4 regions of the Pseudofrankia coriaricola genome follow, and region 1 is predicted to be linked to each of the others. Evidence: riboswitches for the same ligand, from Rfam matches in the RefSeq annotation. Region 1 holds a riboswitch; each other region holds the start of a gene.
The links. Region 1 has a riboswitch for cyclic di-AMP ahead of QOZ89_RS32745 (peptidoglycan-binding protein). Riboswitches for the same ligand answer to the same signal wherever they lie in the genome.
Positions count from the first base shown of each region.

Region 2: another riboswitch for cyclic di-AMP. It lies ahead of QOZ89_RS28330 (transglycosylase family protein); the one in region 1 lies ahead of QOZ89_RS32745 (peptidoglycan-binding protein).
Region 3: another riboswitch for cyclic di-AMP. It lies ahead of QOZ89_RS24240 (C40 family peptidase); the one in region 1 lies ahead of QOZ89_RS32745 (peptidoglycan-binding protein).
Region 4: another riboswitch for cyclic di-AMP. It lies ahead of QOZ89_RS08740 (C40 family peptidase); the one in region 1 lies ahead of QOZ89_RS32745 (peptidoglycan-binding protein).

Region 1 covers NZ_JASNFO010000073.1:72,806-80,033, forward strand. The annotation lists gene QOZ89_RS32730 (sensor histidine kinase) at 1-2,109, shown strand, start outside; gene QOZ89_RS32735 (response regulator) at 2,106-2,945, shown strand; gene QOZ89_RS32740 (hypothetical protein) at 2,959-3,222, opposite strand; cyclic di-AMP (ydaO/yuaA leader) riboswitch at 3,607-3,788, shown strand; gene QOZ89_RS32745 (peptidoglycan-binding protein) at 3,796-4,542, shown strand; gene QOZ89_RS32750 (hypothetical protein) at 4,736-5,455, opposite strand; gene QOZ89_RS32755 (hypothetical protein) at 5,561-6,367, opposite strand; gene QOZ89_RS32760 (ATP-binding cassette domain-containing protein) at 6,364-7,228, opposite strand, start outside.
Region 2 covers NZ_JASNFO010000057.1:4,527-11,754, reverse strand. The annotation lists gene QOZ89_RS28340 (adenylosuccinate synthase) at 1-246, opposite strand, end outside; gene QOZ89_RS28335 (DUF3151 domain-containing protein) at 570-998, opposite strand; gene QOZ89_RS28330 (transglycosylase family protein) at 1,328-2,077, opposite strand; cyclic di-AMP (ydaO/yuaA leader) riboswitch at 2,097-2,251, opposite strand; gene QOZ89_RS28325 (transglycosylase family protein) at 2,896-3,570, opposite strand; gene fbaA (class II fructose-bisphosphate aldolase) at 5,414-6,442, opposite strand; gene QOZ89_RS28315 (DedA family protein) at 6,903-7,228, shown strand, end outside.
Region 3 covers NZ_JASNFO010000044.1:137,517-144,744, forward strand. The annotation lists gene QOZ89_RS24210 (MDR family MFS transporter) at 1-12, opposite strand, end outside; gene QOZ89_RS24215 (PLP-dependent cysteine synthase family protein) at 9-1,145, opposite strand; gene QOZ89_RS24220 (hypothetical protein) at 1,346-1,834, opposite strand; gene QOZ89_RS24225 (hypothetical protein) at 1,898-2,221, opposite strand; gene QOZ89_RS24230 (WD40/YVTN/BNR-like repeat-containing protein) at 2,260-2,691, shown strand; gene QOZ89_RS24235 (C40 family peptidase) at 2,920-3,864, opposite strand; cyclic di-AMP (ydaO/yuaA leader) riboswitch at 5,200-5,366, shown strand; gene QOZ89_RS24240 (C40 family peptidase) at 5,448-6,440, shown strand; gene QOZ89_RS24245 (hypothetical protein) at 6,943-7,104, shown strand; partial or broken gene QOZ89_RS24250 (hypothetical protein) at 7,143-7,228, shown strand, end outside.
Region 4 covers NZ_JASNFO010000013.1:89,217-96,444, reverse strand. The annotation lists gene QOZ89_RS08755 (Mur ligase family protein) at 1-663, shown strand, start outside; gene QOZ89_RS08750 (type 1 glutamine amidotransferase) at 1,029-1,814, shown strand; gene QOZ89_RS08745 (PHB depolymerase family esterase) at 2,154-2,792, shown strand; gene QOZ89_RS08740 (C40 family peptidase) at 3,905-4,972, opposite strand; cyclic di-AMP (ydaO/yuaA leader) riboswitch at 4,976-5,142, opposite strand; gene QOZ89_RS08735 (hypothetical protein) at 5,639-6,841, opposite strand; gene QOZ89_RS08730 (hypothetical protein) at 6,953-7,228, opposite strand, start outside.

The sequences.
Region 1 (7,228 bases):
GACACCCTGATCCGGCGCGCGGCCCGCATCGCCGCGCGCTTCCCCGGCGGCGGCGACCTGCTGGCCGTCCACGTCAGCCGCCCGGACGGCCTGGTCAGCGGCGCGGACCCGGCGGCGCTGGCCCGCCAGCGCGACCTGGTCGAAAGCCTCGGCGGCAGCTACCACCAGGTTCTCGGCGACGACGTCCCGGCCGCGCTGCTCGACTTCGCCAGGGCCGAGAACGCCACCCAGCTCGTCCTGGGCGCGAGCCGGCGCGGCCGGCTCGCCCAGGTGCTCAGCCGCGGCGTCGGCGTCACGACGACCGCCCGCTCGGGCTCGATCGACGTCCACCTCGTCACCCACGAACGGTCGAGCGCCGCCAGCGGCCGCGGGCGGCCCACCGGCGAGGAGCCGGCGGGCGGTCGCCGGCCTCACCGGCCCGGCGCGCCCGGCCACGGCCCCGGCCCCGGCCCCGGCCACAGTGGCGACCACAGGGTCGTGTACCGGCGCCAGCTGGCCGGGTTCGCGCTGGCGGCGGCCACGCTCGTGCCGCTCACGGCGGTGGCGGCGGCGACCCGCTCCGCCCTGAACCTGACGTCCGACATACTGCTCTACCTGCTGGTCGTGGTGGCGGTGGCGGTCGTCGGCGGGATCTGGCCGGCGCTGGCCGCGGCGGTCGCCTCGTCGCTGCTGCTGAACTACTACTTCGCTCCGCCGCTGCACCACTGGACGGTCGCCGAGCACAACAACACGTTCGCGCTGGTGGTGTTCGTCGCGGTCGGGGTCGCGGTCAGCCGGGTCGTCGACCTGGCCCGCCGGCGCTCTGGCCAGGCCGCTCGGGCGAGCGCCGAGGCGGAGACCCTGGCCACCCTCGCCGGCACCGTGCTGCGCAGCGAGCACCCATTGCCCGCGATCCTCGAACGGGCGCGTGAGAGCTTCGGGATGACGTCCGTGGCGCTGCTCGAGTCCTACTCACCCGACGAGGACGCCCGGACCGGACCGGCGACGCCGTCGACGACGGCCGGCGCGGCCGCGGAGCCGGCGAAGGCGAGGACGGGACGGGAGCGCTGGCGGGTCGTCGCGTCGGTGGGGCACCGGCCGTGCACGCGGCCGTCGGAGGGCGAGGTCGAGGTGCCGGCCGGTCACCGGTTCACCCTGGCGCTGCGCGGCCGTCCGCTCCCGGCCGCCGACCGGCGGCTGCTCGCCGCGTTCGCCGCCCAGGCGGCGACCGCCACCGAACGCCTCCGGCTCGCCGAGGAGGCGGCGAGCGCCAGGCCGCTCGCGGAGGCCGACCGGGTGCGCTCCGCGCTGCTCACCGCCGTCGGGCATGACCTGCGGGCGCCGCTGGCCGCCGCGAAGGCGGCCGTCACGGGGCTGCGTGCCCAGGATGTGGCCTGGTCGGACGAGGAGCGCGCCGAGCTGGTCGCGACGGCGGACGAGTCGCTCGACCGGCTGACGGCGCTGGTGGAGAACCTGCTGGACATGAGCCGGCTGCAGGCCGGGGTGCTGTCGGTGTTCCCGCGGGCGGTCCATGCCGAGGACGTCGTCGCGCTCGCGCTCGACGGCATCGGCCCGGACGCGACCGGAGTCCGTATCGGCACCGAGCCCGCGGATCATGGTCGTGACGAGATCGGCGACGTCGGCGACGTGTCTGAGGTGCCCGCGATCCGGGCCGACCCGGTGCTGCTGGAACGGGTGGTCGCGAACGTCGTCGCGAACGCGATCCGGTTCTCGCCGGCCGGAACTCCGCCGCTGATCACCACGAGCACGCTCGGCGGGCGGGTGCAGATCCGCGTCGTCGACCGCGGCCCCGGCGTGCCGGAAGCCGACCGGGACGCCATCTTCCAGCCGTTCCAGCGCCTCGGCGACACCGACAACACCACCGGCACCGGCCTCGGCCTCGCGCTCTCCCGGGGCCTGATCGAGGCGATGGACGGCACGCTCACCCCGGAGGACACCCCCGGCGGCGGCCTCACGATGGTCATCGACCTCCCCGCCGACGCGGACGGCGAACCCCGGATCGAACACGGGCCCGGGCCGGATGACGGGCCCGGGCGGGATGACGGGCCCGGGCGGGATGACGGGCCCGGCGCGGCGGCGGGCGGCGGAGACGCCGGGAGCGTCCGATGACGCGGGTGCTGATCGTCGACGACGAACCGCAGATCCTGCGCGCGATGCGGATCAACCTGCGGGCGCGCGGCTACGAGGTGGTCGTCGCCGACACCGGCGCGGGTGCCCTCTCCGCCGCCGCGTCGGCCCTCCCGGACATCGTCATCCTGGACCTCGGCCTGCCGGACATGGACGGCGTCGAGGTCATCCACGGCCTGCGCGGCTGGACCCGGGTGCCGATCGTGGTCCTGTCCGGCCGCGCCGAGAGCCGCGACAAGGTCGGCGCCCTGGACGCCGGCGCCGACGACTACATCACCAAGCCGTTCGGCATCGACGAGCTGCTCGCCCGGCTGCGCGCGGTCGGCCGCCGCGGCGGCGAGCAGGGGGCGAGCCCGATCGTCCGCTTCGGCCACATCACCGTCGACCTCGCCGCCCACCGCGTCACCCGCGCCTGGCCTTCCGCCGACGGCACGGGCGGCACGGGCGGCGCGGGCGGCGCGAACGGCACGGGCCATGCGGACGACGACGCGGACGGCCCTGACGGCACCGCCGGGCGCGTCTCGCCCGACGGCGGTGCCGGTGGTGACGTGGGCGACGGTGCCGCCGGCGAGGAGCGGGCCGACGAGATCCACCTGACGAAGACCGAATGGGGTCTGCTCAGGGTGCTGGTCAGCCATCCGGGCAAGCTCGTCACCCAGCGCCAGCTGCTCACCGAGGTCTGGGGCGCGAGGTACGAGACCGAGACCCACTACCTGCGCACCTACCTCAACCGCCTGCGCCAGAAGCTCGAGGACGACCCGGCCCGCCCCCGCCACCTGCTCACCGAACCCGGCATGGGCTACCGCTTCCAGCCTTGAGCCGGGCGGGGGATCAGCGGCGGGTGGCGCAGAGGGTGGCCATGAGGTTCTTGTCGCGGTCGACGCACGGGGTGAAGCCCTCGCCGCGGAGCAGGTTCTTGGCCGTGTCGGTGCTGACGTACTCCAGGAGGGCCGACAGCAGGCTGTCGCCAGGCGGGGTGCCGTACGTGTAGAGGTAATCGCCATCAGCCGCCTCCGGTGTGTTCAGGAAATGGCCCGCACGAACGCACTCCTCGACGGCCGACGAGCCCAGGTCACCCGCTGTGACCTCAACCACGGCGACCCAACGACCGGAACACGCCGCGACAGGCGATTGCTCGACCAGAGGGAAGTCCGGCCAGGCATTACGCGGCGCATCTGATCTGCGCCGCTCGCGGCGGGCCACAAGCGGGACAAGTGACCACCAAAAGCCGCTCCGCGACAATGATTCGCGCGGCAACCAGCTCTTGTTCCCCGAATTTCGCGTCAATTACTGTGACGCTGGTCACAATTAGCTACCAGTAAGCGCACTGCCACAAGGTATTGCACGCTGCGTGACAGACCTGCCGGACATCTGCCCAGTTCACCAGCTTGTGACTACAGCGGGTAGCTAGTTACGGTTGCTCCGCTCGCTGCAAGCACCGGTCCGGACGCCGAGTTCTGCCCCCGGCCCAGTGCCCCCTCCGAGAGATCGCCAGGGCAGAAATGGGGGAACCACGTTCCTCCGGGCTGGCGCCACGTGGCGCCAGCCCTCGGGGTTAAGTCGGCCATTCAAGGCGCTTGTTCAACGCGCCCGAAAATGACCGGCCGGGCTTCCCGGCCCGAACCCGACAGCTAACCTCACAGGCGTGCGGGAAAGATATCTCGAACAATGCGCAAGGGTCGTCATCGTAAGAAGAATGTTGTCCGCCGCCGCGGCTCCGCTGTTGTCGCCGCCGGTGTCATGACGGCCACCGCCGGCGCCGCCGTCTTCGCCGGCGCCTCTCCGGCCAGCGCCGCCTCCACCATCGTCTCGGATTCTCAGATCGCCGCCTACGCGCATTCCGCGGGCCTCGACAGCTGCCGCGTCGGCCTCGCCACCTGGGTCGCGATCGCACTCGCCGAGTCCAGCGGCAACCGCTACGCGCACGCCACCGTCGGCGAGGACTCGCGCGGCCTGTGGCAGATCAACATGCGGGCGCACGCCGGCTGGGTCGGCAGCCGCGACCTCTACGACCCGGCGACCAACGCATGGGCCGCCACCCAGGTCTGCAAGGGCTCCGGCCCCAGCGCCTGGACCACCTACACCAAGGGTGCCTACCGCGCCTACCTGGCGCGCGGCAATGCCGCCGCGAACGCCGTCGGCAGCGGCGCTGTCCTCGCCGCCCCGGTCTCCCTGGCCAAGGCCCCGGCGATCCCGGCGAATGCCTGGTACCTGTCACAGGCGGCGAACCACGCCACCTACCTGGACGCGGTCCGCCAGCTGCAGCAGAAGCTCGCGAGCCTCGGCTACACGGTCGGGGTCGACGGCTACTTCGGCCCGCAGACCAACGGTGTCGTGCGCGCCTACCAGGCCTCCCACGGCCTGCTGGTCGACGGCGTCGTCGGGCCGCAGACCCACAAGGCTCTGTTCGGCTAGTCAAGGCCCCGACCGTCGTCGGACGGTCGGAATCCCGCCGGTGGGTGAGCAATGCGGCCAGCCCGCCGGCACTCACGCCCTCCCGCGCCTCTTCCCCCTCCGGGCGCGGGAGCCCAGGAACCGCCCTGACCTTTCCCTCCTGTCGAGGTCAGGGCGGTTTCGCTGTTCAGCTCCCGTCCGCCCCGACCGACGGTCAGGTCGCCCTGCCTCCGCCGTTTCGCGTCAGGATGACCGTCCCATCCGGGTCACTTCCCGCATGCGACTCATAGTGCAGGCTCAACCGACCCGACCCCTGGAGCATCAGGGTGATGTCCTCGTCGGTGCAGACCTCGTCGCCCGGCTGCGCCGCCTCGTGAACGCGGACTGACGAGTCGTCGCCGACCTCGAGCAGCGTCACCGTCTCGGTGCAGGCGCCCGCGTACGTCGTCGCGCCGACGATGTCGCCGACCTTGCCGTCCTTGAGGTCCAGGGACATCTCGGCGCCGCCGACCGTGCCGTACCAGGTTCCGACGAAGGCGCTCGGCACCGTGGTCTCGCCCGAGCCACCGTCATGGCCGACCAGTCTCAGCACGCCGAGGACAACGCCGGCGACAACGACCAGCCCACCGACGACCAGCACGGGCAGCAGCCAGGGCCGCCTAGGGGACGGCGACGGCTGGCGGCCGGCCGACTGGTACCAGGGGTTCTGGCCAGCCGGCGGGACCTGCCCTTCCGGCGGAGCCCACTGGTATCCGGTCGCCGGCTGGTACTGCGGCGCGTACGGCTGCTGGTTCTGCTGCTCGTACGGAGGCTGGTATGGCGGCTGGTACTGCTGCTGATACGGCTGGTTCTGGCCCGCCTGCGGGTAGCCCTGGTACCAGCCCGTCGGCTGATATTGGCCCGAGTACTCCCCGGAGGGCTCCCCTGTACCCATGCGGCCCAGTCTGCCCCGGCTGCCGCCGGACGGTTCGACCGGATCGCGGAATTGTCCCCGGTATGGCCGCGCATTGGGACCACGGGCCCGCGCCGGGAACCTCGCCTAGATGGGCAGGGTGATGTGCCGGCTGGCGACATGGGCAAGCAGGGCGGCGAGGGCAGTGGCGGCGAGCGCGGCGAGCAGGCCGAGCGTGAGGGGAGGCTGCGGCAGACTGTCCAGGCCCAGCCGGCCTGCCAGCGGCGGCCCTGTGACGCCGCGCCTCAGCACCAGCTCCGCCACGGCCGCCGGAAGCAGGGCCGGCACGACCAGGGGCACGAACGCCTCCCGGCCAAGGACCCCCCGAGCGACGCCGATCAGCCATCCGGAGGCGAAGTAGCAGGCGAACAGCGCCGCGTAGGCGGCGCCCACCCGGACCAGCCCGCCGCCGCCGGACAGCCGCCGGCCGCCGGACAGCTCGTGGCGCCAGCCGAGCGTGTGGAAGGCGAGCCCCTCCAAGCCATACCCGAGAGCGATGAACAAGCCACCGGCCACCGCGATGACGACCAGCGTCACGGTGGCCGCCGAGGCGACCCGGGCGCGGGTGACACCGTTGCCGACCAGCATCGGCGCGAACGTCGACGTCATCGACAGTCCCGCGGCGAGCGGCACGAACCGCTGCCAGCCGGAGAACCCGTGCTGCCAGAGACTGTGGTCGGTCGAGCCCGCCCCGGCCACGATCCCGAGCACGATCCCGAACACGGCGGCGATCGCCAGCCACAGCAGGCCGACCCAGATCATGGTTCCGGCCGTCGTGATGGCGGCGGCGTTCGGCAGCGACGGCCGTCCGTTCCCCGCCGGGGCCGGGGACGGGGACGCGGTCGTGGTCACCGCGGTCGCCAGGTCGTCGGCGTGCTGGTCGGGGTCGGTCATGACATGCGCTCCCGCTGGTCGCCGGACTGGGGTCGGTCATTGGTCAGATAGGTGACGAGCGCGCGCAGCCCCACCGGGCCGACGCTGATCCCGGCCCGTTCCGCCGTGGTGAGCCCTTCGGGCGGCATCGGGCCGGTGAGCACGACCGAGCGGAGCCGGCCCAGGTGGCGATCGGCCACAACGGCCGTGGCATCACCGACCACGGCGCGCAGGAAATCGGCGACGGTGCCGGCCTCGCCGGTGAGCTCACGGCCGAGCGCGCGCAGCTCGGCGGGCCGCCCGGCCGCCAGCACCCGCCCGCGGCCGAGGAGGACGACATCGTCGAGCAGCCCGCCGCCGCCGTTACCCGTGCCGCCGCTGTCCTCGCGGCCGCCGTCCCCACCGGGGCTGTCGCCGCCGTGACTGTCCGTGCTGTGGCTATCCATACCGCCGCGGCCGTCCATGCCGCCGCCGTCATCGCTATCGCTATCGCCATCGCCATCGCCTTCGCCGACGGTGGCACCAGCCAGGATGATCGTGCGTGGGTGTGCGGCCTGGTCGGCGCGCAGCTCCTGATGGAACGCGGACAGGTAGTCGGGCTCCAGGTCCAGGTGCGCCTCGTCGACCATCGTCAGCGGCGCCCGGCTCGCCAGGCCGATCGTCACCGCGAGCGCCGCCCGCCGGCCGCGGGCCAGGGTGCCGACCTTCGCGCCGACGGCGACCTCGAACCGGTCGAGCAGCCTGTTCGCGAAGGCCTGGTCCCAGCGGGGACGCAGCAGGGCGACGATCTCGAGAACCTCGCGGACCGTCGTCGACTCGTCGACCCCGATCCCGCCCCGGCCGTCGACCAGACAGATCCCGCTCATCAGCCGCGCGTTCTCG
Region 2 (7,228 bases), on a different contig from region 1:
CTCCGACAGCAGCACGCCGGGGTCGATCACGACACCGTTCCCGATCACCGGGATGCAGTCGGCACGCAGGATTCCGCTGGGGATGAGGTGCAGGGCGTACTTCTCGTCGCCTATGACCACCGTATGGCCGGCGTTGTTGCCGCCCTGGTAGCGCACGACGTAGTCGACGGCGCCGCCCAAAAGGTCGGTCGCCTTTCCCTTACCCTCGTCGCCCCACTGGGCTCCGATCAGGACAAGCGCAGGCACGGGGCAAGACTGTACTAAGAACGAAGCCCGACCTTCCCCACCGATTGGCTAAGTGACGGCCTGGTGTCTGGCTGTGCGTTCGATGCCCGACCCGTCCCGGTAGCCAATCGCCGACCTCCCAGATCGCTGACCTCCCAGATCGGCTCCCAGACCTCCCCGATCGGCTTCGCCAATCGGGCAGGGACCCCGGATCCGGCAGGGACCCTGTCGCCAATCGGGCAGGGACCCCGGATCCGGCAGGAACCCTGTCGCCGGTCCGGCAGGAACCCCGGGGACCCCTCGGGCAACTCGGCGCGGAGGATTCGGCCCCGCGGGCCCGACGATCAGCCGGCCTGCCCGAGCTGGCCGGGCGCGGTGGGGTCGCTGTCGGCCAGGAACGTCCCGATCCGCTCGACCTCGGCGGTCTCGCCGATCGCGGCCGCGGCCTGCCCGAGGGCGGCCAGCGCGCGCAGGAATCCCTGGTTCGGCTCGTGCGACCAGGGCACCGGCCCGTGCCCGCGCCAGCCCGAGCGGCGCAGCGCGTCGAGCCCGCGGTGGTAGCCGGTGCGCGCGTACGCGTACGCCTCGACCGGGCGCCCGCCGTCGAGCGCCGCCTCGGCCAGCACCGCCCAGGCCGCGCTGGATGTGGGGAAACGAGCGGCCACGTCGCTGGCCGCCGCGCCCTCGGCGAGCGCCGCGGACGCGGGGTCGAACGGCAGCAGGGTAGCCGGCGGCCCACCCAGAAGATCGGCACGCCCGGACGGAGTCGTCATACCCCAACCGTAATCGCCCCGACCCGCCACCCAAGGACCGGCCCGCGCCGCGAGCCTGACGCCGTTCTGGCAAGCGAGGCACTCGACCTAGCCCCAAGAAGATGACGGCCCGTCCCGCAAGCGTGGTGCCGTTCTGGTGAGCGAGGCACTCAACTCAGCCCAGGGGGGTGACGGCGCATCAGCGCTGGCGCCAACCCACCCACGTCGCCAGCCTGGAACCAGCCCAGCCACCGTCATACGCCTGTGCCCGGAACCACGCTCAAGGGCGCTCCGCGCCCGCCAGGCTGACGCAGCGGTCAGACGCGCAGCGGCTGAGCCGCGCGGCAGCCTCAGCCTTGGACGGTCGCGTTCCAGATGTTCTCGCCGACGACGCCGGGCTGGCCGTCGCTGACCTTGGTCAGGTACGAGTAGAGCGCGGCGACGCCCTGCGACTGCGGGCCGAACTTGCCGTCGACGGTGAGCGAGAAGCGCTGGTCGCGCATCTGCTGCTGCCAGACGTACGCGTCGGCGCGCACCTTGCCGCCGTCGGCCGAGGAGATCGTGCCGTGGAAGCCCGACTGCTGGACCTCCGAGCGGGCCCGGTCGAGCGTCATCGGGGGCTCGACCGGCTGGACCGCCTGCTGGACCGAGCCGCTGGAGGCGGACGACGAGACGCCGCCGACCGGCCCGTTGTTGGTCAGGCCGAGCTTCTTGGAGCAGGCCGGCCACGGGGACCAGCCGCGGGAGTTGTACAGCCGGTATGCCGCTTCGTCCTGGACGGCAGGTGGCGCCTCGCTGGGCAGGCCGGAGTAGCCGAGGCCCTGCCAGGTCCGCTGGTCGAACTGGTAGGCGCCGTAGAAGCCGTTCCCGGTGTTGATCGAGTAGTTGCCGCCGGACTCGCACTGGCGCAGCCGGGCGAAGTCGTCCGGGGTGGCGGCGCCGGCCGGTATCGCGGTGACCGCGAGGCCGCTGCCCACGAGCGCCGTGACCGCGCCGGTGGTGCGTAGCAGGCGGGCGGTCGACGACGGGCCCTGCTGGGCGCGGTGCCGGCCTCCCGTCCTGTAGGCGGGCCGGGCTTCGCCGGTCTGCTCAGACGGCATGTCGGTCCTTCCCTGCGCCTGCGGGGTGAGCTGTCGGGTTCGGGCCGGGAATGCCCGGCCGGTCGTCACCTCGCGCTCCGCCGATGGCGTCGCGTCCGGGCTGACCGGCTTCACCCCAAGGACGCGACTGTCGCCACGCCCGGAAATGGGTCCCCCGCTCCTGCCCAAGCGGATCCGTGCCCCGCGATAGAGGGGCCATCTCCACACGCGGGTGGGGGCAGGACTTGGCGTCCGCCCGCGCGACTCACCCAGGTCGGGCGAGTAGCACCGGACTGTAGCGAGCCCGCATCCTTCGCCGCAAACCGGGGTCGCCCCAGTGAACGGGGCGGCCCCGGTTCGCGACTGCTCCAGCGGTGGCGCCAGCCGCTCGCTGACGCCGCCTGGCCGGCACGCCGGCCGGCAGCAGCGCGATCATGATGAGGCTCGCGCGGCTTTCAGCCCTGTGGCCGGCGCGGCGGCCCAGCGGCGAGGCAGCGGCCGGTCGTCTACCGCCAGGTCCCCTTGCCCACCGACCAGCCGGCGGGTCAGAGCCGTATGCCTCCGACTGGCGGCCAGAGGCGGGGTGGGAAAGGGGTCCCGTCGCCGACGTGGGCAGCGGTCGGTGGGGGCCGATCGCGGCGAGGTTCCAGCGGCGGCGGGTCGACTGACCTCGCGGGGCCGGCCCGGGAGGGAGGTGCCGGGCGGGTGGCCCAGGCCGAGGCTCTTCTTCAGGGACCGGCGTCAGCCGATCTCCGGGAGTTCCGTCAGCGACAGTGGCAGAGCCCTGCGCGGCCGGAGGCCTCGGCAAGAAGGTCAGACGGGCGGTGACGCCTGACTGCTCAGGCGAAGGTGGCGGCCCAGGTCTTTGGACCGACGACGCCGTCGACGGCCAGGCCCTTGGCCCGCTGCAGCGCGCGGGCGGCCTCGGCCGAACGCGGCCCGTAGTGCCCGTCGACGGCGAGCGAGTAGCCGATCTTGTTCATCTGGGCCTGCCAGGACCGGACATCGGCGCGGTACTGGCCGGCCAGCGCTGTCGTGAACGGCAGGCGCGCCGTGGTCGAGGAGATCGCCTGGGTCACGAGGGGCGCCCTGGGGGCTGAGCGGGAGGCCTGGCTGGCGCCGGGGGAACTGGCGCCAGGCGCGAGCTGGTCCGGGCCCATCCCGCGGCCGCAGTCCGGCCACTGGCCAAAGCCGGAGCGCTGCGCGAGCCGCAGCGCCGCTTCGTCCTGAACCGCGGGTGGCGCGGCACTCGGCAGTCCCGAATATCCGAGGCCCTGCCACGTTCTCACAGAGAACTGGTACGCGCCGTAATATCCGTTGCCGGTATTGATGGAATAGTTTCCGCCGGACTCGCACTGGCGCAGTTCTGCCCAGGTGGATGAGGCGTTCGCGGGTGTCGCGACGGCGATCGTGCCACCCACGGCCGCGGCGATGACGGGAACGGCCGCGAGGGTCTTGCGTAGCCGGCGTGCCGGGGACGTGATGGCCCGCCGGGGCTCCCGGGACTGGCGGATCGGCCCCGCCGATTCGGCGGGTTCGGGGCTGACGGAGACGCGCACGCTCGTGGTGCCGTCTGGCGGACAGTCGGCCAATGGCGGAACGAAACGCCCGCCGGGCATGCGATGTCGACCAGGGGTACTTGTTTCGGACATGCGTGGTTGCCCTTCCCCACGCCTGCGAGGTGAGCTGTCGGGTTCGGGCTGGAAAGAGATTGCCCGGCCGCGCGACATGTTCGGCTGTTGGGCTGACGCGCTAGGTCCTGCGCATCAACGAGTACAGCGAAAGTCGGTCGGCTTCACCCCTAGGACGCCTGTTGAGGGCGAGGCTGGCGTGGCGCGCTGTCTGGCCACGCAGGCCGTCGCCCTATTGAGCCTTTTCCGTCACCACTTCGGCTCCACGGGTCTCGTCGGTCCCGATAAGGCTGGCGGAAAAGGTCGCTGTCCAGGATCTCTGGTCAGGCGTCCGGATTCGGTTCCCCCGTTCCTGCCGCTGGTTAAAAACTCGCCGGGCGGGGGCAGGATTCGGCGTGCCGCCCGGTGGGTGCCTGTCCTGTCGCCAGGCACGGCGAAGACCATAACCACATTCCTCGGGGTGACGGCAAGCATTGAAATAGGCACGTGAAGAAGGCCACACCGGCGTGTCGCTGCTTGAAATCTGCCCGAAACGATGTTAGCGCGCGCATACGCGCGCTCATCTTTCCTACCCGGTGCCGTGGTCGGTGATTTCTTGCTCCGCGTCGAAGATCTGCTGACTGGCGGTTTCGCCCCACAACGGGCGGGACCATCCGTGCCGGAGGGCCACGCGCGGGTCTGGTGTCGTCCGCGTGTCGCGTCGAAAAATAAATCTACCATTCTGCCGCCCGAACGGCCCCTTCGATGCATGCCCGGGCGAAATGCGATCCTCGCTACACCCGTCGGGACACACCCGGTTGCTGTACATTCGGTAGTCAAATGATTACTTCTGGTTAACTATTGCGGTTGCGACCGCTAGATGCCGTACCCCGCGGTGGTCTACCGACGGTGGCGCTCAGTGGTCCAGAAGTCGCCGATGGGTAGTCGCCCCGTTCGGAGCGGTACCGGGTCGGGCGGGAAGGTTGTTGTTGGTTCGCTCCGTGCGGGCGGCGCGCTCCGGCCCCGTACTCGCTTCGCTCCCACGGGACCTCCGCGCGCCGTCCTCCTCCGCTCACGGGCGTTCCGGCGACCTCCGCTGCGGCCCGACCCCGTCGCTTCGCTCGTGGCCGGGCCTCCGCGGAGGCGCGCCTCCGCGCCAGCTCGGTTGCCATGCGCTGGAACGTCACCAATCCTCGAACAGCCTCTGTTTGCGGGCACTTCGCTGCGCTCGTGGGCGGTGCTCGCGCCTGATGGGGTAGGAAGCGCTAAGTCACAGAACGACTTCGGCCCGGGGCTGCCAAAGTGGCGGCCCCGGGCCGAAGGTGTGACTTCGAGCTCAAGATGATCTAGAAACGGTCAAGCGCGACGTAACCGTGCGGCGCGGAGGCTTCCGCAAGGCTCTGGCTCACGCCTGGATCGAGTGGGTCTTGGTTGGTGACGTTCAGCGATAGGTGACCGTGCGGCGCGGAGGCGCGCCTCGCGGAGGCCCGTCCACGAGCGAAGCGACGTGGCCCCGCGGGGATGGTTCTGGATCGGGTCGTTGTGGATTGGTGACGTTGAGCGGCGGGTGACCGTGCGGCGCGGAGGCGCGCCTCGCGGAGGCCCGGCCCACGAGCGAAGCGAACTGGGTCGGGCCGCAGCGAGGTCGCCGGAGGGCACGTGAGCGGAGGAGGACACGGCGCGGAGGTCCCTTGGGAGCGAAGCGAGTAAGGGGCCGTAGCGCCGTGCCCGCACGGAGCGAACCAGATTAAATGGCCTGGCCGGCGCTGCGCAGGTCCTCGCAGGCCTGCGCGACACGCTTGGCCATGTTCGCCTCGGCGGCCTTGCCCCAGGTGCGGGGGTCGTAGGACTTCTTGACGCCGACCTCGCCGTCGATCTTCAGGACGCCGTCGTAGTTCTTGAACATGTGGTCCGCGACCGGCCGGGTGAACGCGTACTGGGCGTCGGTGTCCACGTTCATCTTGACGACGCCGTAGTCCAGCGCCTCGCGGATCTCGGAGAGCTCCGAGCCGCTGCCGCCGTGGAAGACCAGGTTGAACGGCTTCGCGTCGGGGCCGAGCCCCAGCTTGGCGGCCACGTGCTGCTGGCCGTCGCGCAGGATCGTCGGGCGCAGCTTGACGTTGCCCGGCTTGTAGACGCCGTGCACGTTGCCGAAGGTGGCCGCCAGCATGTACCGGCCCTTGCCGCCGGTGCCGAGCACCTCGGCCGTGCGCCACATGTCCTCGGGCGTGGTGTACAGCTTCTCGTCGATCGCGCCGACGACGCCGTCCTCCTCGCCGCCGACGACGCCGATCTCCACCTCGAGCACGATGTTCGCGGCCTTGCAGTCCGCGAGCAGCTCCTCGGCCAGCTTGAGGTTCTCCTCCAGCGGCACCGCGGAGCCGTCCCACATGTGCGACTGGAACAGCGGGTCGCGGCCGGCCCGCACCCGCTCCTTGGAGATGGCGACGAGCGGGCGCATGTAGGCGTCGAGCTTGTCCGCCGGACAGTGGTCGGTGTGCAGGGCGATCTGTACCGGGTAGGCCTTGGCGACGTGGTGCGCGAACTCGGCCAGTGCCTCGGCCCCGAGCACCATGTTCTTGACCGTCGCCCCGGACAGGTACTCGGCCCCCCCGGTGGACACCTGGACGATTCCGTCGCTGCCGGCCTCGGCGAAGCCGCGCAGCGCGGCGTTCAGCGTCTGTGACGACGTGACGTTGATGGCGGGGTAGGCGAAGGCATTGGCCTTCGCCCGGTCGAGCATCTCGGCGTAGACGTCTGGGGTCGCGATGGGCATCGAAAGCTCCTGTCAAAGGCGTCGGGCCACCGAGCGGGCGGACACGGCCGGCTCGCCGGCCGGCGGCCGTCATCCCCTGGCGAGCCGGGCAGTGATGGACGGCGCGCACCGGGGCGTGCCGGGACCGCGCGTTGCGGGCTGTGTTGCGCGAAGGGTATGACGCGAGGCGGTCCGACGGGAGCCCGTTGCCGCCGACATCGCGCGTGCCACCGTGACTCGTGACTACTTACCCTTCGATCCGTCATCTTGGCAGCGACCGCGCCGACCGGGTGTCGAGCGACCCGCCGCTTGGCGCGTCCGCACGGCGCGGGCGGTCGCGCCCGCCGCATCTCGCCCACCCGGTCGACATCCGCCCAGGTCGGCCGCAAGAGCACCCGTTTCCCGTCCATACCCCCGGATCCGAACCCGGCGCGCAGCGTCCGACGGCCGAGGCGCTCGGCGTCCCCGTCAGACTGAGGTCATGGATGTCGACCGTCTATCCGGCCTGACCCTGTATCTGACCGTGTTCGCGATCGTCTTCCTTGAGAGCGGCGTGCCGATCGCGTTCTGGCTGCCGGGAGACGCCATGTTGTTGGCGACTGGGCTGATGGCGGCAGATCCGGCACACCGGGTGTCACTGCCGGTACTTGCGGCCGGCGTGACCGTGATGGCGGTCGCGGGAGTCTGTGTTGGCTATGTCACCGGGCGGCGGCTCGGCCGGCCCTGGTTGGAACGCCGACACAGAAAGCTGCTCGAACGGACCGAGGCGTTCTACGAACGCTTCGGTCCGGTGACGCTCGTGGCCGC
Region 3 (7,228 bases), on a different contig from region 1:
GGTCCCTGTCATCGCTGCGCTGCCCGGCAGCCCACAAGCTCGGGATGCGACAGCGGGTCGACCACCCGGGCGCAGCGGGTCCACCGGCGCACGACCCGGTCGGCTGGATGGTCGAGCACATCGGGGTTCCAGGCGGGCACCACGTCCAACAGCTGGTGCTCGGCGCAGTAGTCATTGTCATAGATACTGTTCCAGTAACGCTGTGGCCCGTCCGGGAAGATCGCGACGATACGAGTGTCGGACGATGTGCCCCGGCTGAGCCAGGATGCCACCAGGGCGACGGCACCCACGCTCCATCCGCCAGTCGCGAACCGTGTGGCAGCCAGTCGCCGGCAGGCCCAGACAGCCTCGCCGGGCGCTACCCAGTGGACTTCACTGAAGGCGTCGTACGCGACGTTGCGCGGGTAGATGCTGCTGCCGAGGCCACGCATCAGCCGGGGTCCAGCGGGCTGCCCAAAGATGGTCGAGGCGATGGTGTCCACGCCGACCAGCCGCAGGTCGGGGAAGGAATCCCGCAGGACGCGGGAGACGCCCGCGCTGTGTCCGCCGGTGCCGACGCTGCACACGAGGACGTCCACACGTCCGATCTGCTCGATCAGCTCCAGCGCGAGTCGCTCGTAGGCGGCCACGTTGTCGGGGTTGTGGTACTGGTCGGGACAGTAGGCGCCGGGATGCTCGTCAAGCAGGGCCTGGACGCGGTCTCGCCGGGCCTGCTGCCATCCGCCAGTGGGGTGTGGCCGCTCGACAATGTCGATCTGCGTGCCGTAGGCGACCAGCAGGCGGTGCAGGATCGGCTCCATGCCGGGGTCGGTCACGAGCGTGACCGGGTGGCCGTACGTGATTCCGGCGAACGCGAGGCCGAGTCCCAGGGTCCCACTGGTCGACTCGATGACGGGCCGGCCGGGAGCGAGCTCGCCGCGTCGTCGAGCGCACGCCACCATGTGCAGGGCGGGTCGGTCCTTGATCCCACCCGGGTTGTGACCTTCGAGCTTGGCCCAGAACCCGCCTGTGCCCCCGAAGCAGACGTCGGGGATCCAGAGCACCGGCGTGTTGCCGACCACGTCGGCAAGGGAACGCGCCGCCGGGGGCGCGCCTGCCGGACGCGTCGGGACGGGTGTGCGGGCAGCGACAGAGGCGTATGTCATCGTGGCGTTCCTTCGAGGCTGATGCCCGTGCGTGCATGGCGTCAGCGGCGACGGTCGGCTGCGGCACCGTACGGAGCCCTACGAGGCACCGTCTATGGGGATGAGCCAGTGCCGGACCGCGCCGCTGCGCGCCCGCCGATCAGACGACGAAGCACGGTGTTGGCGGCTAGGTGATAGAGGAGAAGATTGCTACCCGTCGATCAGTTTCGAAGTACGCATATCCGCATGAAGAGCCCGCGCGTGACCGCGTGAACGCGACCGCTGTGATACGCCGGTCCCGGCCTGACGCCGGTAGCCGCCCACAGGACCGGCACCACGGCCAGCCCCAGCAGCACGACGACCGGAGAGGCTGGAGCCACGGCATCCAATCGTGCCGGGAGGATGAACTGAGAAGGGCAACCGACCACCAGATGGTCTTGGCCGGGCCAGAGCATCGGGGACGGTGGCTGGATCTCCGGGAAGTCCGCGGCGACCGAAGGCTCGCCGGCGTGCGCCTCGGGGGTGACGTCCGGCGTGCTCAAGGCGACCGCGGTGCGAGGGTGGTGGTCTTCTGCCAGCCCGTGGGACTCATGGACGGCGCACAGGATTCCGTGGACCACGATGGCCGCGAGCAGAGCGAGCAGAGCGAGCGCCGCGACTCTGTGCGACCTCGACGTCGTGTTCCCGCAGGCCAGGTCCACACGTCCCACGCTAGCCCACGCTCGACGTTCAAGCGATTACGGAGAGTCGCGAATGGAGTGCTGTCCGGGCCGCTACCGGTCAGGGTTCGTCGGGGTCGGGTAAACGAAGCTCCGGATAATCAGATGTTTGGGGGCAGCGAGCACCTCATGGACGATCTTCCCATCGGGGGCAAGGGTGAGTTCGATCTGGAGGCCCTCGGCGGGGTAGGCCAAGGCCAGCCGGGTCTGCCCGGCGGTGACGCCGAGACGGGTGGTGACTGGGGCTTGGCCAGTGCCATAGGGTTCGCTGTCCAGGAACCGGGTGCCGGACAGGGACAGCACGGACGGGGTGCCCAGGCCGCGGCTGGTGTCGCTGGTGACCCGCTCGTGCAGGCTGAACTGGCCCACCTGCCGCATGGCGGCAACCGCTTGGCGCAGCAGGTCCGGGTCCGGACTTGGCGGCCAGGCCACCGCCAGACTCGCCCTCCCACCGGTCCAGCTGGGCGACCGGCGCGCGCATCGCCGCCGCCGACATCGCCGCCAGCCCCACCGACCGCACCCTGCTGCTCGCCACCACCGAACGGGGCGTCGCCACCAGCACCGACGGCGGGCGGACCTTCGCACCGCCGCGCAGCTCCACCGTGCAGCTGTTTCTCGCCTGGCCGGCGGCCAGCGCCCTCTACGGGCTGGACCTGACCGGCATGCTCAGCGTGAGTGCCGACGCCGGCGCCACCTGGAAGCGGGTCTCCACCATCCCCGGCGGCGGACCGCAGGCGTTCACCGCCGTCGACGAAGGCCACCTGCTCGCCGCCACCAGCGACGGCATCTACGAATCCCGCGACGCCGGTGCCACCTTCACCCGGATCCTCCCACTGGCCGAAGGCTGACAGGCACTACCGCACGCTCAGACGGGGTGGCCCGTCTTCGGAGAACCCGGGACTTCACCCAACACGATCATCTGCTTGTTGGCGGCGCCAGCGAGGAGGTTGATCACATTCCGGCTCGCGGTAACAGCGGCGAATGCACCGATCGTGGCGCACTCCGCCAGCTCCTCCGCTCTTCCGACGGTCCGCGGGCGGCATGCCTGCGGCGTCGAGCCGGCCGCTCCCGGGCCCTTACAGGACGCGGCCGACGTAGTAACGGCTGGTGTAGATCGGCTCGTACTTGACGACATCGCCGCTCCGGGGAGCGGCCCACATGTAGCCGTTGCCGGCGTAGATGCCCATGTGGGTGATGTTGTCGGGGGTGCCGAAGAAGATCAGGTCGCCGGGTTGTTTGGCGGACTGCGGGACGTGGATCGTCGCGTTGTACTGCTGCTGGGCGGTGCGTGGCAGGTAGCGGCCCAGCTGCTTGTAGATGTACTGCGCGAAGCCGGAGCAGTCGAAGGCGTTGGGGCCGGTCGCGCCCCACACGTAGGGCTTGCCGGCCTGCAGGGACGCGAGGTAGACGGCCTTTTCGCCGATGGTGCTGCGGGGGATCGCCGTCGCGATGCCTCCCGGCCCGGAGCCCGGACCTGCCGTGGGGCTGCGGACGACGACGGTGGCGGCCTCCGCCGTCGAGGGGCGCAGCGCGGCGTCTCCGTCGAACACCGCGGTGATCGTGGTCGTGCTCAGCAGGCGGGCGCTGATGCGGGCGTCGCCGTCATCGTCGGTTCGCAGGATGGCGCTTTTCGACCAGCGGGTGCCGGTGACGACGACGATGTTGACCTGCTCACCCGCGACGGGTGCACCGGTCGTCGCCGCCGCGGCGTGGACCGTGAAGGTCACCTGGTCGTTGGGGCTGATCGTCGTCTTGTCGGGCGTGATGGTCAGGGCTGTGAACTGCTGCGTCGGGTTCGCGATCTCCGCTGCCAGTGCCACGCCGTCGGGTGCGTCCTGCGGGGCCGGCTGGTTGCCGAACATCGAGGCGCCGAGTGTGGATGCCTGCATGATCGGGTCGGCGGTGGGCTGGTCGTCGCCGGGGGTGTCGGAGGTGGCCGCGGCGAAGCCCGTCATCGAGGTGGCCAATGTTCCGCTGGCCAGGAGGGCGACGGTGGCTGCCCGACGCCGAGGCTCGGTCATCCGGCGGCGCGTAGACCCCCTGGTCGCCGTGCCCGGTCCCGATTCGGCGTCCAGGTCGTACCTCCTGGGCCACAGTCCGTCAAGCGACCACCGACCGCCGCCCTGAGCAGGCACCGCGTCCCCTCCCTCGCCGCGTCCTCGAACGCGTCCACCGCAGCAACGACGCCAGATAGTAGTACTACTGGTGTGATTGGTAGGAAAGGGTGGGGTGGCAGCGGGTCGGCCGGGCGCCTCGACGCGCAGGGCCTCCACGTCCGGGAGGCGTGCCGCCAATGCGCTCGTACCCGCCACGTCGTACTCGACCGCGGCGAGCGACCCAACACGCGGTAACAGCCCGTTCGTCGTCTGCCCAGTTCGAGATCGAACAGCTACTCCACCGCGACTTCGCCGTCGAACACGTCACCCTCCAGGTCGACCACCACCCCGCCGTGCTCGCCCTACGCCGCCGAACACCACCATCCATCGGCCACGTGCAGTGATCGGGATGTGCGGGCGTGGTCACGTCGATAGCAGAAGGAGCGGTCAGGGTCCGCAGATCGGGCCTGTCGGAGGCGTTCATCTCCGGGTACCCGGTCAGCCAGCGTCGGCATCGAGGTCGGAACCGATCTTTGGCTCAGGCCGCGCGGTGGCCTGAGCCGCCTGGGGATTGCGGGCCACCAGTCGCTCCACGATCCCGCGTTTGTATCGTTCGTGCCGCTCGATCGGGAAGCCGGCCGCCTGTACCTGCACCAGCGGCCGGCGTAGCAGCTACTCGCCACCGATGCGAACGATGATCGCCTCCAGAACGCGCTGGACGGCACGGACTTCCCGGCGGGCGCCGGCGACGTGGTCGAGCAGGAGCAGCCGATCCTGCTGCACCGCCTCACCGGCCTGTCACCCATGCCCTTCCCAGACATCCTCTGTAGGATTTTGGTCCTTAAGATTCGGAACTGGTGCCCAAATAACACCACCAACCCAGCAAGGCCCGGCCGAGCCGGCGAGTAGGCCCGCTCGTCATAGGGATGCAGGCGTCACCACCCCGGGCTAGGTACCACTCGTGCCGCCTTCTGTGGCCTCTCGGCCCCAATGTGGGATCTGTACGTAGTTTTTCAACTACGCACGGTAGTCAATGGTCGGCACCATCTCGCCCGCCTCTACTGTTCTGGGTAGCCGGTGACTCTCGGCGACACCCGTCACGACACCGGCTCGTGGGGCCCGGAACCGACAGCTCGTGGGACCAGGCGTGTCCGTGCTACCTACTACGCATCGTCGTATCCAAATGGACTAGTCTCGTTCACGACGTCACGTCCAACACCGGACCGAACGCCGAATCCTGCCCGCGGTCCCGGTGTCCCCTCCGAGTCGTCACCTCGGGCAGGAGCGGGGGACCCACCTCGCATGACCGGCCAGCGCCCCCTCCGGCGCGGGCCTTGGGGTGAAGCCCATCGCGTGCTTGCTGCGCGAGGGCCGGGCAGCCCAGCCCGAACCCGACAGCTCACCTCGCAGGCGTACGGGAAGGACCACACTTGTCCGCGCCCTCCGTACAGTGGGATACCGACACCCTGCCTGATACCAGCAGGGGTCGTCATCGCGGTCTGACCGCGGTGGCAAAGGTCCGAGGTCGTACCGCGGTCGCCGCGGCTACCACCGGTGCGATCGCGATGTCCGGCATCGCCCTCGCCGGCTGCGCCCCGGCAGCCGACACCTCGGCGGACGCGTTCGGAGATGACGGCTCCGTCACCACCGGCCTCAGCCTCGCCAGCGCCTTCGGCTCCGGGTCGATGGGCGGCTCTGGCACCGACGTCCGCCCGGTGAGCCTCGCGTCCACCCTTGGCGCCGACGGCACCGACACGGCGTCCGACCTGGCCGCGCCGACGCTGACGGCGAAGGCCGACGTCGACCTGTTCATCACGAACCCCGACGTCACCGCCTATGCGGACCAGCCGGTCGAAATCGGCTTCAAGCTGACCAACAAGGACACCAACCAGCCGCTGGCCAACCAGCTGGTCAAGGTCCAGGTCAAGCTACCGACCGGTTTCGCGACCTTCCTGCACCTGCAGACGAACAACGACGGGTACACCTCGTACACCGCGCGGGTGCTGACCACGACACAGATCACCGCGGTCTTCGACGGCACCGACGCACTGCAGTCCGCCACCGCCGACAACGTCGGCACGGTGAACGTCGCGGAGCGGCCGGCCCCCTCGGCGAGCCGGGGCGTCACGGTCAACGCCCCGTCGAACGGCGACCTGGGCGAGAAGGCCGTCTACCTGGCGTCGCTGCAGGCCGGCAAGCCCTACGTCTACGGCGCCAACGGGCCGGACTCGTTCGACTGCTCCAGCCTGGTGCAGTACGTCTACCGGCAGCTCGGCCGCAACCTGCCGAGGACGGCGGAGGCGCAGTACGAGGCCACGGTCCACGTCGACCAGGCGCACAAGGAAGTCGGCGACCTGATCTTCTTCGGCGCGCCGGGCGAGATCTACCACATGGGCATCTACGCCGGCGACGGGAAGATGTGGGCCGCGCCGCACTCCGGCACGGTCGTCCAGCTGCAGACGATCTGGAGCACGAGCTACCTCGTCGGCCGCGTCCTGTAGGAAGGCGCGGCGGGCGAGGAGGGCTTCCTCCTGAGCGTTACGTTCGGCCGGCTTCGGCTGCCCCGCTCAGGCGGACCTGCCCGCGAACCCCTCCCCTGCGGGTTCGCGGACGTGGCCTGGCGGCCCGGCCAGCTCCCGCTGGCGGGACCGCCGCTCACGGAGTTCCCGAAGCCCCGGGGCCCGTTGACGCCCGACAAGACGACGGCATAGCGGTGCTGCTCGCCAGCCGTTCTCGGCGGCGGTGATTTCCGGCCCGGACACAACGTCGGCCGCGCTGGCCCTTCGCCGCCGACCCGTCCCGTTTTTCTCCGAGCACGTTCCAGAACTCTTCATGTAGGTAGCAGCAGGCGCGGCCCTCGCCCCTTAGCCGCGCCATCCACGACGTCCGCCGGTGGCATCGAGGGCTTCCCCTCCCGCCCTCGGATTCCGCCAGCGGACTACCCGCCGTCCGAACCCCTCGGTGGCGGCCCGACCGGCTCGCCCCCACGGCCCCGGGCCGAGAGTGACGCACCGCCCGGCCGTGACCGCCTGCGGCCACATCCACACCCCCGATATGACGGCCGTCGACGAAGGCCACCTGCTCGTCGCCACCAGCGATGGCATCTACGAATCCCGCGACGCTGGTGCCACCTTTGCCCGGATCCTCCCACTGGCCGAAGGCTGACAGGCACTACCGCACGCCTAGACCGGATGGCCGGCTCCCTCCACCGAGCCCGAGCCGAAGACGTCCTGCACTGGCAACACCACCAACGCCCTATCTCCGCAGAGACCCTCCGCAAACGGCTCCA
Region 4 (7,228 bases), on a different contig from region 1:
ACCGGTTGGTGGTCGGAGTGCGGGCTGGCCAGGCCCGAGCCGATCGTCGCGGTGACGGGCCCTGACGAGATCATGTGGTTCGGCCACACGATCAAGGCGTCGATCGGCCTGCCGGGGCGGGTCAACCTGGGCAACGCCACGATGGCGGCGGCGGCGGCCCGGCAGTTCGGCGTCCAGGTGGAGGACGCGCTGGCCGCGATGACCGATCTCGGTGACGTGCAGGGCCGCTACCAGGAGGTACTGCTCGGGTCGGCGGCGCGGCGCGCCCGCATGCTGCTGGCCAAGAATCCCGCGGGCTGGGTCGAGATGATGGAACTGATCAACTCGACGTCCCCGCGCAGCCTGATCGTCGACTTCAACTCGCAGACGGCTGACGGCCGCGACCCGTCGTGGATCTGGGATGTGCCGTTCGAGCGGCTCGCAGGCCGCCCCGTGCTCGTCACCGGGGAGCGCAAGGAGGACATGAGCGTGCGGCTGGCCTACGCCGGCGTCCTACACTCGGTGCACCAGGACGCCGAGGCCGCGGCCGATGCCGCCACCGAGCCCGTGCTGGACGTCGTCGCGAACTACACCGCGTTCCGGGACCTGCTGGTCCGGACCGCGCCCGCGCCGCGCCGCCCGCGGGCGGCGCTGCCCGCGCCCGCGCGTGGAGGCGCCAGGTGAGCCTGTTCGAGCCGGAGCCACGCCGTCCGCGCGACCCTGGGTCGCCGCCGGACGTCACCCAGCCGCTCTACCCGCCGCCCGGGACCTACCCGTCCGGCCCGTCCGGGACCTACCCGTCCGGCCCGTCCGGGACCTACCCGCCGGACGATCAGTACCCCGGACGGCCGGCACAGCCGGTTCAGCCGGGGCGACGTCCGCCCTACCCGGACGAGCGCCAACCCCTCGAGCCCCATCCCCTTCAGTACCCGCCGCAGCGGTATACGCCGCCGCAGATCCCGGAACGGCGGCTCTTCCAGCCGCCATCGCAACCGTCGGCCCCGGGGAGCCGGCTGCCCGAGCGGCTGCCGGACCCGTTCGAACGCCGGCTGGCGGAACGGCAGCCCGATCCGGCCGGCGCGACGGCGACCCGGGAGTCGACCACTCGGATCGCGCTGATCTATCCCGAGCTGCTCGGCACCTACGGTGACGGTGGCAACGCGATCGTGCTCACCCAGCGGCTGCGCTGGCGCGGCCTGTCCGCCGAGGTCGTCAGTGTGCCGGCAGGCGAGCCGGTACCGGCCGGATGTGACATCTACCTGCTGGGCGGCGGCGAGGACGAGCCGCAGACACTCGCGGCCGAGGGCCTGCGGCGTAACAAGGCGATCGAGCGGGCCGTCGCCGGCGGCGCGGTGGTGCTGGCCGTCTGCGCCGGCTACCAGGTCGTCGGCGAGAGCTTCCCGGCCGGCGGTCAGATCCACGACGGGATGGGGCTGGTAGGCGTCGAGACCAGGCGCTCGTTCGACCCTCCGGACGCGCCGCTGCCACCGCGCGTCGTGGGCGACATCGTCGTCGAACCCGACCCGTCACTCGGTCTGCCGACCGTGCTCGGTTACGAGAATCATGGCGGCCGGACGAGGCCGCTGCCGGGCGCCGGTGGGTTTCCCTTCGGCCGGGTGCTGCTTGGCCTGGGCAACGGCGTCCCCGAGGGCACGGACGGCAGGATCGACGGCAGAGTGATCGGCACGTACCTGCACGGCCCGGTCCTGGCGCAGAATCCGGCGCTGGCCGACCTGATGCTGACCTGGGTACACGGCTCGCTGCCGCGTCTTCCCGGCCCGCCGGAGGTCGAGGCATTGCGGGCCGCGCGCATCCGCGCCCTGCAGGTCGGCTGAGCGTCCGCCGCGAAGCCAGCCAAAGGCCGCGCGACTGTGGCGAAGCCGCGCGCGGCCGGAGGCGCCCAGCAGACACAGCCAAAGGCCGCGCGATCGTGGCGAAGCCGCGCGCGGCCGGAGGCGCCCAGCAGACACAGCCAAAGGCCGCGCGATCGTGGCGAAGCCGCGCGCGGCCGGAGGCGCCAGCAGACACGAGTGGGGTGAGGAAGGCAAAGGAGTCGGGCCGCGGGCCCCGTCCGTTCGGCGAGATGCCATCGAGATGCCATCAAGGCATCGTCAGGCGAGATGCCTGGCCGAAACGGGCGCCATCGTGGTGTCAGGTGTGGTTCGGTTGGGGGCGTGGCCGCCAATCCGCTCACCGCATGGTGGGGCAAGCACCGCAAGGCAGCCGTCATCGCTGTCGTTGCGATCTTTGTGCTCTATCTCTTCGCGCACGGCAGCGGCTCGGCTAAGACCTCGGAGAAGGACATGCCGTCCCGGTACGAGTCCAAAGGCCGCGTACTGCTCGTGCATGCCAAGCGGAACTCCAAGAAGGCGGTTCCGCTTGTGCTTGTTCTGCCGGACAACAACACCAAGACGAAGGTGTTCGAAACGGACAGCGGCGCGTCGAAACTGGCCGACCGGAAGAACTTCGCGCTCGTCTACCCCGAGCCGGTCGCCGGCGAGTGGCAGGTGGACTCAGCCGGACCCGACGCGCAGTACCTGATGGACATCGTCACGTACATGTCCGAGGACTGGACGGCGATCGATCCGAAGCGGGTCTACATCTGGGGCCTCGGTGAGGGCGCCCGGCTCGCGCTGGCCCTCGCCTGCGCGAACCCCACGAAGTTCGCGGCGGTGGGCGTCGTGGGCCAGTTCGACCCCGATCCGGGTCCGAACTGCCCTGACCAGGTGCCGACCGACCGCGAGCGACAGGCCTCGTGGGACGACGACCTCTCCGGCAACCTGTGGAGCTTCTCGCAGAACAAGTCCCGCTAGTGATCCTGGGGACAACGGCCGCCGGGTGTGCGAAGGAAGATCATTTTCGCACACCCTTTGGCCCTCTAGCGGCCAGGTTCGGATCGGCGACCGGAGCGGTCCAGGAAGACCGCGACCGGAGCGGTCCAGGAGACCCGACCAAAGCGAGCTACTGCCGCGCCGCCCCGTCCGCGACGATTCATGATCGCCGCGGACGTGTTGTCGCGGTCGCGATTTGGCCCGATTCACGACTACGGCGACACGGTCGTGGTGATCTACCAGTCGCGTGCTGGTGAAGCGAACGCTGGTGACGGCGGCTCTAGGAGACGCGATCAGAGCGGGCCAGGCGACCCAGAGTGGGCCGGCGAGCATGCGGGCCTGGCCACCGGCGGCCTCCCACGACGGACTGACTGACCGAGGCCAGCCGCCCGCCCCGTCGGCGGGGGGGTTTCCGACGGGGCGGGCGGGGCTGGGTGCCCGGGCGGTCGTGTGACGTCCCGGGCCATCCGCGGGCCGGGCGAACCCAGCCGGCGGAAGTCTGATGTTGGTGTCTCGTTGGCCGCGGGCGCCGCCCCGCCGGATGGGGGGAGATCCGGTGGGGCGGCGTCGCGTTGTTCGGCCCGGAGCCGTGGGGGCAGCCAGCCGGGCCGCCGCCGCCGAGGGGGTTCGGACGGCGGGTGGTCCGCTGGCGGAATCGAGGGCGGGAGGGGGAAGCCCTTGATGCCACCAGCGGACGTCCTGGGTGGCGCGGCCAAGGGGCGAGGGCCACGCCGGCTGCTATGCGGAGAGTCCTGGGGGTCTGGGAATGCCTGAGGAAAGGCACGATGCGTCGAAGGAGACGGGCCACCATGGCCGCTGTCGCATCCAGCCGCAACTTACCGCCGCCGGTACGGATGGCGGACGCGTCGCTGGGTCGCTGCCTGGTCGGGCATCACCGAGCGTCGAAGGCTTTGGAAACTCTGAGAGCGACGGTTCCACCGGCTTCGCCGACGGTTGGAGCCAGCCAGGCGGTCAGGCCGTGTCCGCGAACCCGGAGGGGAGTGGGTTCGAGGAAGGACCCCGCGAACGGGGCAGCCGAACCTGGCCGAACGTCGCCGCTCAAGGAGTGAGCCCTCCTCGCCCGCCGCGCCCCGCTACAGGACGCGGCCGACGTTGTAGCTCGTGCTCCAGATCGTCTGCAGCTGCACGACCGAGCCGGAGTGCGGCGCGGCCCACATCTTCCCGTCGCCGGCGTAGATGCCGACGTGGTAGATGTCACCTGGCGTGCCGAAGAAGATCAGGTCGCCGACTTCCTTGTGCGCCTGGTCGACGTGGAGCGAGGCCTCGTACTGCGCCTCCGCCGTCCTCGGCAGGCTGCGGCCGAGCTGCCGGAAGACGTACTGCACCAGGCTGGAGCAGTCGAACGAGTCCGGCCCGTTGGCGCCGTAGACGTAGGGCTTGCCGGCCTGCAGCGACGCGAGGTAGACGGCCTTCTCACCCAGGTCGCCGTTCGACGGGGCGTTGATCGTGACGCCCCGGCTGGGCGAAGGGGCCGGCCGTTCGGCGACGTTCACCGTGCCGACGTTGTCCGAGACGGCGGACTGCAGTGCGTCGGTGCCGTCGAAGACCGCGGTGATCTGTGTCGTGGTCAGCACCCGCGCGGTGTACGAGGTGTACCCGTCGTTGTTCGTCTGCAGGTGCAGGAAGGTCGCGAAACCGGTCGGCAGCTTGACCTGGACCTTGACCAGCTGGTTGGCCAGCGGCTGGTTGGTGTCCTTGTTGGTCAGCTTGAAGCCGATTTCGACCGGCTGGTCCGAGTAGACGGTGACGTCGGGGTTCGTGATGAACAGGTCGACGTCGGCCTTCGCGGTCAGCGTCGGCGCGGCCAGGTCGGACGCGGTGTCCGTGTCGTCGGCGCCGATGGTGGACGCGAGGCTCACCGGGTGGATGGCGGCGCCGCCGCTCGTCGATCCGGAGCCGAAGGCGCTGGCCAGGCTGAGGCCGGTGGTGACGGAACCGTCGTCTCCGAACGCGTCCGCCGAGGTGTCGGCCGCCGGGGCGCAGCCGGCGAGGGCGATGCCGGACATCGCGATCGCACCGGTGGTAGCCGCGGCGACCGCGGTACGACCTCGGACCTTTGCCACCACGGTCAGACCGCGGTGACGACCCCTGCTGGTATCAGGCAGGGTGTCGGTATCCCACTGTACGGAGGGCGCGGACAAGTGTGGTCCTTCCCGTACGCCTGCGAGGTGAGCTGTCGGGTTCGGGCTGGGCTGCCCGGCCCTCGCGCAGCAAGCACGCGATGGGCTTCACCCCAAGGCCCGCGCCGGAGGGGGCGCTGGCCGGTACTGCGAGGTGGGTCCCCCGCTCCTGCCCGAGGTGACGACTCGGAGGGGACACCGGGACCGCGGGCAGGATTCGGCGTTCGGTCCGGTGCTGAGCCTGACGTCGTGAACAAGACTAGTCCACTGGGATGATGACGATAAGCGTGGGTACCCCCCATAAGCCTGATTTCTGCGAACCGTCGGTTCCGAGGACCGAGGCTGCCGTCATGGCAGGGGTCGCCGAGGGTAGCCATCCACCCGTAACCATCGCAACTGACTAGGTCGTGCCGATCCATCGGGTACTCCACGTAGCTTGAACACTACGCGCAGATCCGGCCTTGCGGGCGGAGGACTACAGTCGGCACACGATGTGTGTCTAGTCCGGGGGCGCCATGGACGCCCGCACCCCTATGACGAGTGGGCCTATCCAACGGTTCGAGCAGGCTTCGCCGGGTCGATGGGGCCGTCTGGGCATTAGGTCCTAGTCGTTGGGACTAAAATCCCATTGTGATTAGCGCAAAACCTAACCGTTCCCCGTTGCGTCGAGATAGTTACTTACGGTCGTTAGGGCGGCGGGCGGGGAGCGCGTCTGGTGATGAAGCCGGCGCGGTCAAGCACCTGAAGCTCGATCGCCAGCTCGATGACCTCCCGGGGAAGGGTCCGGTAGGTGGCCTGCATGGCCTCGACCGCGGCCCTGGCCCGCTCGGCGAGCTCGTCGAGCGCGTGCTGGCGCTGGCGCATCCGAGCGCGCTCCTCCTGGATGGTGCGCACCGTCTCTTCCTGCCACCGACGGGTAAGCAGCAGGTGTTCGCTCGCGTCGGCCGCCTGGCGCTTGGCCTCCTCCAGACGGCCGAGCAACTGGTCGAGCAGTTCGAGCCGGCCGGCAAGCTCCGCGATGAGGTCGCCACGAGCGATCGCGGCGATCCCTCGGTCTTCCTCTCGGTCATCTGGCGGTAGGGGATCTACCGAACCGTCAGCACCGACCGACGGCAGCGGGACGGGTGAGAAGTCAGACTCGGGGTCAGGATCCGGCCCGCCCGCGTCGTGCGGCCCCGGGTGCCCGTCGTAGACATACGTGTAGCCCTCGTACGCCTGCTCCTCGTAGCCCTCGTACGTCTGCTCCTGGTAGGCGGACACGGTCCACGGGACGTCGTCCGGACCCTCTTGGCCGGCGGCCTCCGAGCTGGGCTCCCAGACCTCTCCGATCGCTGGCCTCCCAGATCGGCTCCCAGACCTCCCCGATCGGCTTCGCCAATCGGGCAGGAACCCCGGATCCGGCAGGGACCCTGTCGCCAATCGGGCAGGGACCCCGGATCCGGCGGGAAGCCCGTCGCCGATCTGAGGGGGAACCCAGGCGCCCTCCGAGCCACCAGTGACGTCCGCGGCGGCCATCCCCTCGGGCTCGGCCACCCACTCAGATCCGGCCACCCACTCGGGCCCAGGCAGGCCGTCGGGCTCGGCGGCGGCCTGGGACCCGATGGGCCAGTCAGGCCAGAGTGTGCTCTCGGACCTGGTGGGATCGACCGCGGGTGGCTCCTCCCGCCCGGCCAGGTCCACGACCGGAATGCCGCCCTCGTCGAGGCCCGGATGGTCAGCCGGAGGAGCGTCACCGGGCGCGGGCATGCCGGGCAGCGCCAGTTCAGGCACGGTGGCGTGGACGTACACGCCGGGTGACTCGGCCCGCTGCCCCCCGGCGTCGGCAAGGCTCCGCGGCCCGGTCGGGCTGGGCGAGCTGGCGAGGCTGCGCCGGCCGCTTACATCCGCCACGGTAGGTAACGGTAGCCGAGCCCTCTCAGTGAGGGGCCCATATACGCCGGCAGCGATCGTTATGAAGCCGGAAGCGGTGGGCTTTGTGTCGGCTCGGGTGCCGTTACTGGACTAGTCCGGGCTATTCGCTGTCTGTGCCCGGTCGAGACGGTGGCTAGTCACCAGGTGGTTAGCCGGGGCGGCTGGGGGCCTGGCGGAGATCAGCGGGTCCGGATGGCCGGGCAGGTCAGGCAGATCCGCGGCATGACGTAGGCCGCGGCTCCAGCCGCCTTCGGCGATTTCGCTGCTGGCATCCAGCACGGCCCAGTCGATCACGTCGTCTACTCCGACGGCGACCGTTCGTCCCATCCGGATGTGCGCGAGGTCTGGGTGGACCGTGTCGTTGAG